Regions from separate parts of the Breoghania sp. L-A4 genome, predicted to be linked through region 1. Evidence: riboswitches for the same ligand, from Rfam matches in the RefSeq annotation. Region 1 holds a riboswitch; each other region holds the start of a gene.
The links. A riboswitch is a leader RNA that binds a small molecule or an ion and turns the genes downstream of it on or off. The one in region 1 is predicted to bind thiamine pyrophosphate.

Region 1 (4,153 bases):
AAGTTTCTTTCGATATATATTGTAAATACTGAAAATAAGTTAAGAATTTTTGATGATATATATGAAAAAATCCGACTTTTTAAACAAATAATTGATGAGCATTTTTCATTCAAGCGAATTGACTTTAGTAAGCAGAGCGGAATCGAGATTCGAGACCAAGATACAGACACAAAAATCCCACTTTCAGAACTTTCATCGGGGGAGCAGCATGAACTGGTTCTTATCTATGAACTGCTGTTCAAAGTGAAAGATGGTTCATTGATTTTGATCGACGAGCCGGAGCTTTCACTGCATGTTGGATGGCAAAAACGATTTATTTCGGATATCCAAAAAATACAAAGACTAAAACATATGACTTTTGTTATAGCTACACATTCTCCACAAATCATTAATGATAAGTGGGATCTCGTCCAGGACTTAGCCTCGTAGGATCTAGCAATGAGTAGTGTAAAAGACGAGATCACCGGTCAAACACTGGCTAACCAAATCATGTTAGAGAAAGCGTCCCACAGTGGTAGCTTTTTATTGGTTGAGGGAAGCTCAGACGCTAGTATGTTTGCAAATTTTTCAGATAAAAAACAATGTTCAATTGTTGTTTGTATCGGATGGAAAAATCTATTTGAGTCTATTAGCATTCTTTCTGAACTACAACAAACCCAAATTCTTGGTTATTGTGATCGAGATTATTCAGATATCGTTGGTTACTCAGAATATAATGGGTCCATTGTTTTTACTGATGAGAATGACATAGAAACACAAATAATATGCTCTGAAGCTCTCGGGAAAGTTCTGGAGGAGTTTGGGCACACTGATCGCATCGCCGCAGAAATAGACCGAGAAAATACGTCGCCATCAGAATTGGTTCTTCAGTGGTCGCAAGCCACGGGCGCACTGCGGTTATTATCTGCGCAAAACAGATGGAAACTCAAGTTCAAGGATATGAAGTATAAATTCGTTGATACGAACAGTCCGGAATTTTGCATCGTCCAAACGGTTCGATATGTCGTTGGCCGATCCGTCCGAGATGAGTTGCCCGACCTGGCCGCCATAGAAACCGCTGTGCGGAGTTGCATTAGAAACAATGGCAGTCGTAATCTAGCGAACGGACATGACTGTGTAGTGGTGCTCGGCAGGGCGTTCCGTCGTCGGTTTGGCAGCACCAATAGATTCAATACAGATGTTGGTCGTGAAGACTTAGCCAAAATATTGCGGATAGCCTATGAATTCGCATTTTTTCAGAAAACGCGTGGATACAGAGAAATCAAAAGGTGGGAGAGCGTGACTGGTTATTCTATCTTAAGAACCACCTAGATCGAGTCACTGGCAGGTAAATCCTCTCAGCTAACTAAATTAAGAATCTTTTTGGCCCTACCTTCTGGAATGTAGGCTTGCCCTGTTCAGTCGCTAACACAGCTGGCGTACAGCGAAGTTCCCCTTCCCGCCCTTTCCCGCCATCAGATGCAAGGTGACGGAAAACTGCTTCGGTCCGGAAGCCCCCTTGCACCCGGACCATGCGCTCCCCTACACTCTCCTCCACTCAACGGGGTGCCGGCGGATCTGCCGGCTGAGAGGCTTGCCAACCCGTCGAACCTGATCCGGATCATGCCGGCGGAGGGATTGAGGCCTTGGTGTTTGTCGCAAAAGCCATGCATGCCGTTTCTCGCCGGCCAACGCGAGGAACCGCCTGATGCCGTCCCCCCAATTCTCAACGGATGCCGCCTTTGCCATGCATCAGGCCATGCGCGCCAAGGCGCCGCTGGTGCACAACATCACCAACTATGTGGTCATGACGATCTCCGCCAACGTGCTGCTCGCCGCCGGCGCCTCGCCCGCCATGGTGCACGCGGTGGAGGAGGCCGAGGAGTTTCTCGGCATCTCGTCCGCGCTGGTCGCCAACATCGGAACGCTGTCGCCGCGCTGGGTCGAGGCCATGGAGGCCTGCGGGGCGGCTGCATCGAAAGCCGGGAAACCCTGGGTGCTCGATCCGGTCGGCTGCGGCGCGACGGCCTATCGCACGGAGGTTGCCACGCGGTTGGCGGCCCTGAAGCCGACGCTCATCCGCGGCAACGCGTCGGAAATCATGGCGCTGGCGGGCGCCTCGGGCGCGGCGCCCAAGGGTGTCGACAGCACGGTCGGCTCGGATGCGGCGCTGGATGCCGCGCGGGCGCTCAGCCTCGCCACCGGCAGCATCGTCGCGGTGACCGGCGAGACCGATTACGCCACCGATGGCGCGCGCATCATCGCTGTGACCGGCGGCGATCCCATGATGCCGCTGTCGACCGGTCTGGGCTGCTCGCTCAGCGCGCTGTGCGGCGCCTTTCTCGCTGCTGGTGAAGATCCGCTGGCGGCGACGGTCGCGGCGCTTGCGGTTTATGGCGCGGCCGGAGCTGCCGCCGCCGCGGCGAGCGACGGCCCCGGCGATCTGCCGGCCAAACTCTGCAACGCGCTTCATGCGTCAACCGCCGGGATGCTGGCGGCCCATGTTTTGATCACGGAAGGCTCCTGATGGCCCATGCGTTCGACCTGTCCGTCTATCTGGTCACGGACACAAGGCTGTGCGGCGCGCGCGGCGTGGTGGAGACGGCCGTGGCCGCGGCGCGTGGCGGGGCGACGCTCGTCCAGTTGCGCGATCCCGATGCGTCCACCCGGCAACTCGTCGACAGCGCGCGCGCGCTGGTCGCCGCCCTTGCGCCCTTCAACGTGCCGCTGATCGTCAATGACCGCATTGATGTGGCGCTGGCGTCCGGTGCGCATGGGGTGCATGTGGGCCAGAGCGACATGAGGCCTGCCGACGTGCGCACGCTCATCGGTCGCGATGCGATCCTTGGTCTGTCGGTCGGATCGGATGGGGAGCTTGCGAACTCGGATCTGGGTCCGGTCGACTATGTCGGCATCGGCCCGGTCTTTGGCACGCAGACGAAGACCAACGCGGGTCCCGCCATGGGCGTGGAGGGTTTCGCCACGTTCAGGCCGAAAATCGCGCTGCCTGCTGTGGCCATCGGCGGCATCAAGGCGGGACACACGGCGGAGATCATGCGGGCGGGGGCCGATGGGGTTGCGGTCGTCTCGGCGATTTGCGCGGCGGAGGATCCGCGAGCGGCGGCGGAAGATTTCGCCCGCGCCGTCGCATCGGCGAGGGTGTCTTGATTGCGGGGTCGTGAAGCGCAGGCCGGGCGCGGCTCAGGCCGGATCGACGCTCAGGAGGGTTTGTCGCAGCTTCAGCGGACGGCAGAACACCGTGCGCTCGCCGATCCTCACAGGATAACGTGCGGCAGGCTCCGACTCCTGACTGCACAGCATGATCAGTGAGGATGGCGGGATCGCTTCCTCAAGCGTGTTCGGCACGCTGATCAGATAGTCGCCTTGTGTTGTTCCCGCGCGATTGAGAAGCACGGCGAACACGCAGGCGATGATGAGATTGGCAACCACGAAAGCGACCGAGGACGGCATGCCGAGAACCTTGCCGATCCGAGTCGACCGTTCACGCCACCCCGCATTGCGCGGCCGCGCCTCGTTCGCCCCGGGCGCATCGGGCTCGGCAGAGTTCCGGACGGCCGCGGACCCGGCCGCCGCAGGCTGCGGCTGGCCGGCACCATGATCTTCCTCCGTCAGCTCGCCTTTCGTCTCTTCTTGCGGCGGCGCCTTCGCGAAAATCGGCGCGTACCCCACGTCGGGCAGCGTGATGCGCACGTCGCAATCGACGCCGGGATCCGCGTAGTAGAGACGCAACAGGTTGCGCAGGCGTGAGGCGTTCACCCGGACGATGGGATTGGTGCGCGGGTTGAAGCCCTGTTGCTGGTTGAAAACGCTCGTCGCGATGGCGACTTCCTTGAGGCTCTCCGCATCGCCCTCGATCTGCTTGTCGACGAGATAGCTCAGCAGCCGGCTGATTTTCGGGGACCTGGCGAAGTTGTCCGAAGCGAGAATTCCGTCCAGGGCATCCCTGATATCGACGGCTGCCGGAGTATAGCCAGCGTCGGAAATTGGACTCATCGCGTTTTGCTCCAGCCTGCGGGCGAGTTTCGAATAGCTGTGCCCGACATCGGTCAGTCGAAACGTCAGAGGGTCCGCCAAAATCCCTGGCGTGGGCAACGTTCGACCGGTTGGCCGTACAAATTCAACTATTATGATTGGTATTCATTGTCAAATATTT
Region 2 (4,153 bases), 1.7 Mb from region 1:
CCAGCAGCCGCTTGGCGTTGGGGCGCGGCACCGTGCTGCCGATGTAGCTGTTGGGCCGGTCGAAATCATGCAGACCCGCTTTTGTCTCGGCGCTCATTGTCCGCCCCTCCCCAGCATCACGTCCTCAATGGCATCGACAATCGCCTGATAGCCGGTGCAGCGGCAGTAGTTGCCCGAGATGTGCTCACGGATCTCGGCCCGGTCGCACGTCTTGCCCGCCTGCACCAGTTCCAATGCGCTCGCCAGCATGCCGGGCGAACAGAAGCCGCATTGCAACGCGTTGTGGCGGTGGAACGCCTGCTGCAGCGCGCGCGCCTGCCGTCCCGTCTCGCCGGGCGCTTCGGCGAAGCCCTCGACCGTGGTCACCTCGGCGCCGTCGGCCTGCACCGCCAGCATCAAACAGCCGCGCACGCTCTGCCCGTCGACCAGTACGGTGCAGGCGCCGCACACGCCGTGCTCGCAGCCCACATGGCTGCCGGTGAGCCCCAGTTCGCCGCGCAGAAAATCGACAAGATTGATGCGCACGGGAACGTCGCGGGACACCGCCTCGCCGTTCACCGTCATCGCAAGTGCTCGCGTCCGATCCATCATTGGCTCGTTTCCTGGCATGGTCTCAAAGCCCGCTCAAAACGCGTTTCATCAGCACCGCCGCCAGATGCCGCTTCATCTGCGGCGAGGCGTTGAGATCGCCGTGGGTGTCCAGCGTTTCCATGCTGGCCGCGGCCTTGAAGACGGCCTGCGCGTCGCGCGGCGGAAACCCGGTAATGGCCGCTTCCGCCTGCCCGAGCCGCACCGGGCGGTCCGCAAGCCCGAAGCCGGCGATCCGCGCGGACGAGATCAGCCCGTCCTCCACCTGCGCGGCCACCGCCAGCCCCGCCATGGCGTAATCGCCATGCCTGCGGGTCAGCTCGCGAAAAGCGAAGCGCGCGCCGGGCGCCGGCCTGGGCACCTCCAGCGCGACGATCAGCTCGGCCGGCCCCAGCGCGGTGTCGTAAAGACCGAGAAAGAAATTGTCCGCCGCGATCGACCGCGCGCCGTTGGGCCCCGCGACATGCACGGTGCCGCCCAGCGCCAGCAGGCAGGCGGGCAGCTCGGCCGCCGGATCGGCAAGGGCGATGCTGCCGCCGATGGTGCCGCGGTTGCGGATCGCCGGATGGGCGATATGCGGCATGGCCAGCGCGATCAGCGGCGCGTGCTCGGCGATCACCGGGGATGCCATCAGTTCGGCATGCCGGGTCAGCGCCCCGATGCGCAGGCCTGCCGGCGTCTCCGATATGCCGGACAGCTCGGCGATCGCATTGAGATCGACCACAAGGTCCGGCTCGTTGAAGCGGAAATTCATCACCGGCATCAGGCTCTGCCCGCCGGCCAGCGCCACCGCGTCCACGCCGTCGCGACTCATCAGCGCCACGGCCTGCGCAAGCGTGTCGGGTCGCGCATAGGCGAAATCGGCTGCTTTCATGTCTCTCCCCCCGGAGCGGCCCTTGAGGGCGGCGCGTGACCGCCCTTTGCGCGGCGGTTCATTTCTGTCGACATTATTTATCGAAAGATAAATAGTGACAAGCACCAATCGGAAGGAAGGCGAAATGAGCGACAAGACGCCCGGCTGGGTGGCGCTGGATGCGGTGCTGCGGCCGCCCGTGGTCTACCGCAGCATGAAGATCTGCCTGTTCGTCGGCACCATCCTGACCGCCGTCAACCAGGGCGAGGCGATCCTGGCCGGCGAGGTCCGCTGGACGAAGATCCTGCTCACCTATCTGGTGCCGCTCGTGGTCTCCAGCTACGCCGCCTGGGGCGCCCTACGCGAACACGAGCGCATCAAGCAGGCGCTGCTGCACGTGCCGCCCGGGCCGCACGGCGAGTGAGGGACCCGCACGACAAACGGCAACCCCTTCCCCGCGAGCATCAGAACGGAATGGATCCTCGGCACAAGGCCGAGGATGACGAAAGATCGGCGCAAGTCGCTGACAAAAAACAAAATTCGTCATGCTCGGGCCTGTCCCGAGCATCCACCCCCGACACAGACCGGTTCAGGAAATCCTCCGCGCCCTCCACTCCGACAGTCGCGAAATTCACAGCCCCCCTTGCGCGAACGAAACGAACCGAGCATGCTTGCGGCCAAGTTCCGAGGGGTGTTCCGTTGAACTGAGATGGTCGGTCTTCCGAGGCTGCCGAACCCTTCGAACCTGATCCGGGTCATACCGGCGAAGGGACGGGAACCTGAGCCACTCTCCCGGGTCTCCATGGTCTTTGATATCAAGGACGGGGAGATCCCATGCTTTGTCTTACAAGGTGCGCCCCTGCGCGCGCCGCACGCTCTTACCCCCTTCCCAAGGGCACGCGCGTTTTCGCACCTCGGCATCCCGGCCGGACCCGTCGGCATGCGCATGAAGCCCACACTGCCCCATCGCGGTGCCTGGCATGAGGCCATCGCATCGCGATGCGCCCGGCGCGTCCGCGCGCGGACGCGCGGCCGTCAACATCGGCGTCAGCGCCGCCGCGTTCCTGGCCGTCTGGGAGATCAGCGTGTGGGCCTTCGCGCTGCCCGCCTACATGCTGCCGGGCCCCGCGCGTGTGGGCGCGGCCCTGTGGACACGCGGCGACTATCTGCTCTCGCACGCCGGCATCACGGCGCTGGAAACCCTCGCGGGCCTCGTGCTGGGCTGTCTCACCGGCGTGCTCATCGCGGTGGCCATGAGCCTGTCGCCCCTCGTGCGCCGCTTCGCGCTGCCCGCCATCGTCATCACCCAGGCCCTGCCGGTCTTCGCCATAGCGCCGCTTTTGGTGCTGTGGTTCGGCTTCGGCATTGCCTCCAAGATCGTCATGGCGATGCTGATCATCTTCTTCCCCGTGGCCTCGTCCTTCTATGACGGACTGACGCGCACCGACCCCGATCTGCTGGACTACGCGCGGCTGACCCGCGCCACCCGGTGGCAGGTGATGCTGTATTTCCGTATTCCCGCCGCCCTTCCCGCCCTGTCCACCGGCCTGCGCGTTTCCGCCGTCTTCGCCCCCATCGGCGCGATCGTCGGCGAATGGGTCGGATCAAGCGCCGGCCTGGGCTTCGTCATGCTTCAGGCCAACGCCCGCGTACAGACCGATCTGGTCTTCGCCGCGCTCGCCATTCTCGCGGTCATGGCGCTTCTTCTGCGCTTCGCCGTCGCCCGCATCACCACCGCCATGGTCCCATGGCAAGCCGAAACCGACTGACCCATCCACTGGAGGACTTTGAATGAAACGCCTTTGCCTCGCGGCCCTTGCCGCGCTCATGCTGCTGACGCCCGCGCTGCAATCACCGGCATATGCCAGCGACAAGCTGACCGTGCTGCTGGACTGGTACGTCAACCCCGACCACGGCCCGCTGATCGTCGCCCAGGAGTTGGGATACTTTGAAGCGGAAGGCCTCGACGTGGAGCTGATCGCGCCTTCCGATCCCAGCGCGCCACCCAGGCTGGTCGCCGCCGGCCAGGGTGACATCGCCGTTTCCTACCAGCCCACACTCTACGAGCAGGTGCAGGCGGAACTGCCGCTCACCCGCATCGGCACGCTGGTGGAAACGCCGCTCAACGCGCTGATCGCGCTGAAGGATGGCCCCATCAAGTCGCTCAAGGACCTGAAGGGCAAGAAGGTCGGCTTCTCGATCTCCGGCTTCGAGGACGCGATCCTCTCGACCATGCTGAAGACCGTGGGTCTCACGGAAGCGGATGTGGAGATGATCAACGTCAACTTCGCGCTCACCCCCGCCCTGTTGTCCGGACAGGTGGACGCGGTCATCGGCGCCTACCGCAATTTCGAACTCACCCAGCTCGAGATCGAGGGCAAGCCCGGCATCGCCATCTACCCCGAGGAACACGGCGTGCCGGTCTATGACGAGCTGATCTACATCGTGAACAGTGAAAAGCTCGATGACGACCGCTTCAAGCGCTTCCTGCGCGCGGTGGAGGCCGCCACGATTTTCCTCACCAACCATCCCGAGCAAGGGTTTGCCGCCTTCATCAAGGCTCATGCGGATCTCGACGACGAACTCAACCGCCGCGCCTGGTTCGACACGCTGCCGCGCTTCGCCAAGCGCCCCGCGGCCCTTGATGCCGGCCGCTACGAGCGCTTCGGCCATTTCATGAAGGACGCCGGGCTGGTCAAGACGCTTTCGCCA
Region 3 (4,153 bases), 2.4 Mb from region 1:
GGGTGATGCCCGACCCGCAGCAATGGGTGTTGCTGGTCGCCACCGGCCTGGTCGGGGGGTGGGGCAGATTTTCCTCACCCAGAGCTATCGCAACGCCGACGCCTCGACGATCGCGCCCTTCGACTACACGACGATGATCTGGGCGACGGCCGTCGGCTGGCTGGTGTTTTCCGAAGTTCCGGGGCCATGGGTCGTCGGCGGCGCCACGCTGGTGATTGCGGCGGGCCTGTTCGTCATCTTCCGCGAGCATCGCCTCGGCATCGACCGCACCCGCGCCAGGCGCGCGCAGACGCCGTCCAAGGCGTGACGAGGTCAGGACCGCTTATCGTGCTTTGAGAAGGCGCTGCCACAGCGTGCCGCCGAGGTACTTTCTGCCGATCCAGAAATAAGCGACGATCAAAGCGAACATGACTAGCGCCGGCATTCCGTTCAGCTTGAAACCATCATCGGTCGTGTCACCGGATACACGCGCGACGCTGTAGCCGATGACAAAGAATGCCGTCAGGAAATCGAGGATAGCGGCGAGAATGATCCGCCAATGCGCGATCGCCCGTGTGCTGTTCGGTGTAGAGATGTCGTCTTTCATCGTGCGCCCCCCTAGCCATAGTCCATCGCCGATCATGCGCGATGACACGGATCGTGTCCTTGGAAAATTGTCGCCCAGGACCCGCGCCTACTGCCCCACATCCGGATCATAGGCAAATGTCTCGATCGCGCTTGTCGTGCCGTCCTTGAAGGTCAGTTGCACAGAGATGCTCTGCGCCGAATTGGCGGGCAGGGAGAGATACGGGATCTCCTTGGTCACCGCGTTGGGCGCATTCGGGTTGCAGGCCTCCAGCGTCCAGACGGTTTCCACCGGATCGTCGTTGAGCCCGTAGCGCACGGCGCCGATGCCGCATTTCCAAGCTTCCAGGTGGGTGAAGTAGATTAACTGCCGCCCCTGCCAGTCGCGAAACGCCACCCAGTTGGCCTTGGTCATGGTGAGGATCTGCTTGACCTGCTCATCCGGCATCTGCGCACCGGCCGTGACCGGCCAAGCGAGGCACGCGACAAGCGCGGCGATGCGGATCATGACAGCCTCCCCAATCTCAGAACGCCTTGCCTGGTCGGCGCTGCCGGTCAGAACGCCTTGCCCGACCGGCCTGGCCGGTCAGAACGCCTTGCCCGACCGGCTTCGTCGGTCAGAACGCCTTGAACGTGATGATCGTCTTGGTGTCCTGGATGTTGTCGATGCAGTGGACCTTTTCGTTCACGAAATGGCCGATGTCGGCGTCGTCCTCGACGTAGAATTTTGCCAGCAGGTCGTAATCGCCCGCGGTCGAGTAGATCTCGGAGGCGATTTCCGCGTCGGCGATTTCGCCCGCGACCTCATAGGCCTTGCCGAGCCGGCACTTGATGAGGACGAAAAACGGCTTCATGAGTCTCTCCGGTTTTGCGTGCGTCGCGATAGCGGGCCGCCGCGCGCGTGTTCGCCGCAGTGAACCGGATTGTGACGCCGAGAACAAGAGGCCGTGGCTCCGGTTGCGGTGGAAGACGGCCGAGGCGGGGCCGCGCCCCGGGGGTTGCAATGGACCGGCGGGCGCGGTAGCTGTTGGCCGTCTCATGGGGGTGCCGATCCGGCTGAGAGGCATTTTGCCAACCCCTTGAACCTGAACCGGATCATGCCGGCGGAGGGAATGGGAATGATGTCAGCAGCAACGCCTGCGTCATGCGGCGCTCACGATTCCACCAACGATTTAACCGGCGCGAGCCTTACGGTGCCATTGCTCCAGTCGCCATTGCGGCCGGGACACGGGTCATCAGCGCGTTCACGCCTGTCAACGCGCGGCGGCCGCAAGGAGTGCCCGGGACAATGACACCGGTTGTCGATATGGATCATCTGGCGGACTCGCTGGAGCGATTGCGCGGCGCAAAGGTGCGGGTGCACTGCATCACCAACGCGGTGGCGCAGAACTTTTCCGCCAACATGCTGCTGGCGCTGGGCGTCAGGCCGTCGATGACCGTGGCACCCTCGGAGGTGCCGGCCTTCGTCTCCAGCGCTGACGCATTGCTGGTCAATCTGGGGACGCTCGACCGCGAGCGGCGCGACGCCATTGACCTGGCGCTTGATGCAGCGCTTGAGACACAAACGCCTTGGGTGCTGGATCCGGTGCTGGTCAACCGCTCGCCCGAGCGGCTGGCTCTGGCGCGCGCGCTGGTCGACCGGGAACCCATGATTGTGCGCGCCAATGCCGAGGAATTCGCCTCTCTGGCGGAACCCGGCGAGACGGCGGCGCATTACGCGGTGCGCAAGCTCACCTGCGTGGCGCTGACCGGCGAGGTTGACCGTATCAGCGACGGCGGACGTTCGGCGGCCCTGTCCAACGGTCATCCGCTGATGGCACGGGTGACGGCCATGGGGTGTGCGGCGACGGCGGTGGCCAGCGCTTTCCTGGCCGTCGAGCACGATCCCCTGCGCTCCGCCGTTTGCGCTTTCACTGTCGTCGGGGTCGCGGGAGAAATCGCGGCGGGCGAGGCGAGAGGGCCGGGGAGTTTCGCGGTCTCTTTGCTGGATGCGCTGTACACGCTGGATGGCGACACGCTGCGCAGGGCCGCCCGCGTCGCCGTCGAGGAAGCGGATGGGGATCCGCGCGCAACCGATTTGGGAGTAACAGCACAATGACGGCAATCGCCGTAACAATCGCCGGATCCGATTCCGGCGGCGGCGCGGGCATTCAGGCTGATCTGAAGACCTTTTCCGCGCTCGGCGTCTATGGCGCCAGCGTCATCGCGGCGCTGACCGCGCAGAACACGCTGGGCGTCACCGGCATCTACGATGTGCCGCCGGACTTTGTTCGCGCGCAGATGGACGCGGTGTTCTCCGATCTCAAGGTGGACGCTGTGAAGATCGGCATGCTGTCGCGGCCCGCCGTCATCGAGGCGGTGGCCCGTGGGCTGGACGCCTTCGATCGCACCGATGCCGTGCTCGATCCCGTCATGGTGGCGGCCTCGGGCGATCCGCTTCTCGCCAATGAGGCTGTGGCGGTGCTGGTTGCGGAACTGTTTCCGCGCGCGGCGCTGATCACGCCCAACCTGCATGAGGCGGCACGAATCCTGGATGCGCCGGTCGCCGAGACGCGCGCGCAGATGCAGGCGCAGGCGGAGGCGCTGCTGGCGCTGGGTCCGCGCGCCGTGCTGGTCAAGGGCGGCCATGGGGATGGGGCGGAGAGCGCCGATATTCTGCTGAGCGCCAATGGCGCGCGATGGTTCACCGCGCCGCGCCTTGAGACGAAGAACACCCATGGCACCGGCTGCACATTGTCCTCGGCCATCGCGGCGGGGCTGGCGCGCGGGCTGGATCTTGCCGCCGCCGTCGCTGCCGCCAAGGACTATGTAACCGCGGCGATCAGGGCCGCCGACGATCTGACGATCGGTGCCGGTCACGGGCCGGTGCATCACTTCCATGCTCAATGGACGGAGAACACGCAATGACCGAAACCAGTGACAAGGGGCTGCCAGGCGCTGCGATCTCGCGGCGGAATGTGTTGCTTGCCGGTGCCACGGGCGTCGCCGCGGCGGGGCTCGCTGCGCCCGCCATCGCCCAGTCTGGCGACGAGCAGCCGGTCATCGAATGGAAGATGGTCACCTCTTGGCCGAAGAACCTGCCCGGTCCGGGCGTCACGGCGCAGCGGATCGCCGACAACATCGGCCTGCTGAGCGGCGGCCGCATGCGCGTGCGGCTCTATGCGGCGGGCGAGCTGGTGCCTGCGCTGGAGGTCTTTGACGCGGTGTCCAGCGGCACCGCGCAGCTCGGGCATTCGGCGTCCTTCTTCTGGCAGGGCAAGATGCCCGCGGCCGCCTTCTTCACCGCCGTGCCCTTCGGCCTGACGCCGCTGGAGCACATGATGTGGATCGAGCAGGGCGGCGGCCAGGAAGTCTGGGACACGCTCTATGCGCCCTTCGGCGTCAAACCCTTCATGGGTGGCAACACCGGGTTCCAGATGGGCGGCTGGTTCAACAAGGAAATCAACACGCTCGATGACATCGAAGGCCTGAAGATCCGCATGCCGGGCTTGGGCGGCGAGGTCATGCGCAAGCTGGGCGCCACACCCGTCTCGCTGCCGCCGTCGGAAATCCTCACCGCGCTTCAGACAGGCGTCATCGATGCGGCCGA

Region 2: linked by a shared signal. The riboswitch ahead of D1F64_RS19320 (ABC transporter permease) and the one ahead of thiM (hydroxyethylthiazole kinase) in region 1 are both predicted to bind thiamine pyrophosphate.
Region 3: linked by a shared signal. The riboswitch ahead of thiM (hydroxyethylthiazole kinase) and the one ahead of thiM (hydroxyethylthiazole kinase) in region 1 are both predicted to bind thiamine pyrophosphate.

The regions. Positions count from the first base shown of each region.
Region 1 covers NZ_CP031841.1:914,934-919,086, forward strand. Annotated here, with positions in the region: gene D1F64_RS04260 (AAA family ATPase) at 1-429, shown strand, start outside; gene D1F64_RS04265 (DUF4435 domain-containing protein) at 439-1,311, shown strand; TPP riboswitch at 1,532-1,634, shown strand; gene thiM (hydroxyethylthiazole kinase) at 1,688-2,506, shown strand; gene thiE (thiamine phosphate synthase) at 2,506-3,147, shown strand; gene D1F64_RS04280 (hypothetical protein) at 3,181-3,993, opposite strand.
Region 2 covers NZ_CP031841.1:4,225,550-4,229,702, forward strand. Annotated here, with positions in the region: gene D1F64_RS19300 (xanthine dehydrogenase family protein molybdopterin-binding subunit) at 1-97, opposite strand, end outside; gene D1F64_RS19305 ((2Fe-2S)-binding protein) at 94-588, opposite strand; gene D1F64_RS19310 (xanthine dehydrogenase family protein subunit M) at 614-1,462, opposite strand; gene nrtS (nitrate/nitrite transporter NrtS) at 1,587-1,865, shown strand; TPP riboswitch at 2,119-2,230, shown strand; gene D1F64_RS19320 (ABC transporter permease) at 2,554-3,210, shown strand; gene D1F64_RS19325 (ABC transporter substrate-binding protein) at 3,233-4,153, shown strand, end outside.
Region 3 covers NZ_CP031841.1:3,501,176-3,505,328, reverse strand. Annotated here, with positions in the region: gene D1F64_RS16035 (DMT family transporter) at 1-137, shown strand, start outside; gene D1F64_RS23895 (hypothetical protein) at 134-307, shown strand; gene D1F64_RS16030 (hypothetical protein) at 323-586, opposite strand; gene D1F64_RS16025 (hypothetical protein) at 674-1,072, opposite strand; gene D1F64_RS16020 (Lrp/AsnC ligand binding domain-containing protein) at 1,182-1,418, opposite strand; TPP riboswitch at 1,595-1,693, shown strand; gene thiM (hydroxyethylthiazole kinase) at 1,853-2,662, shown strand; gene thiD (bifunctional hydroxymethylpyrimidine kinase/phosphomethylpyrimidine kinase) at 2,659-3,471, shown strand; gene D1F64_RS16005 (TRAP transporter substrate-binding protein) at 3,468-4,153, shown strand, end outside.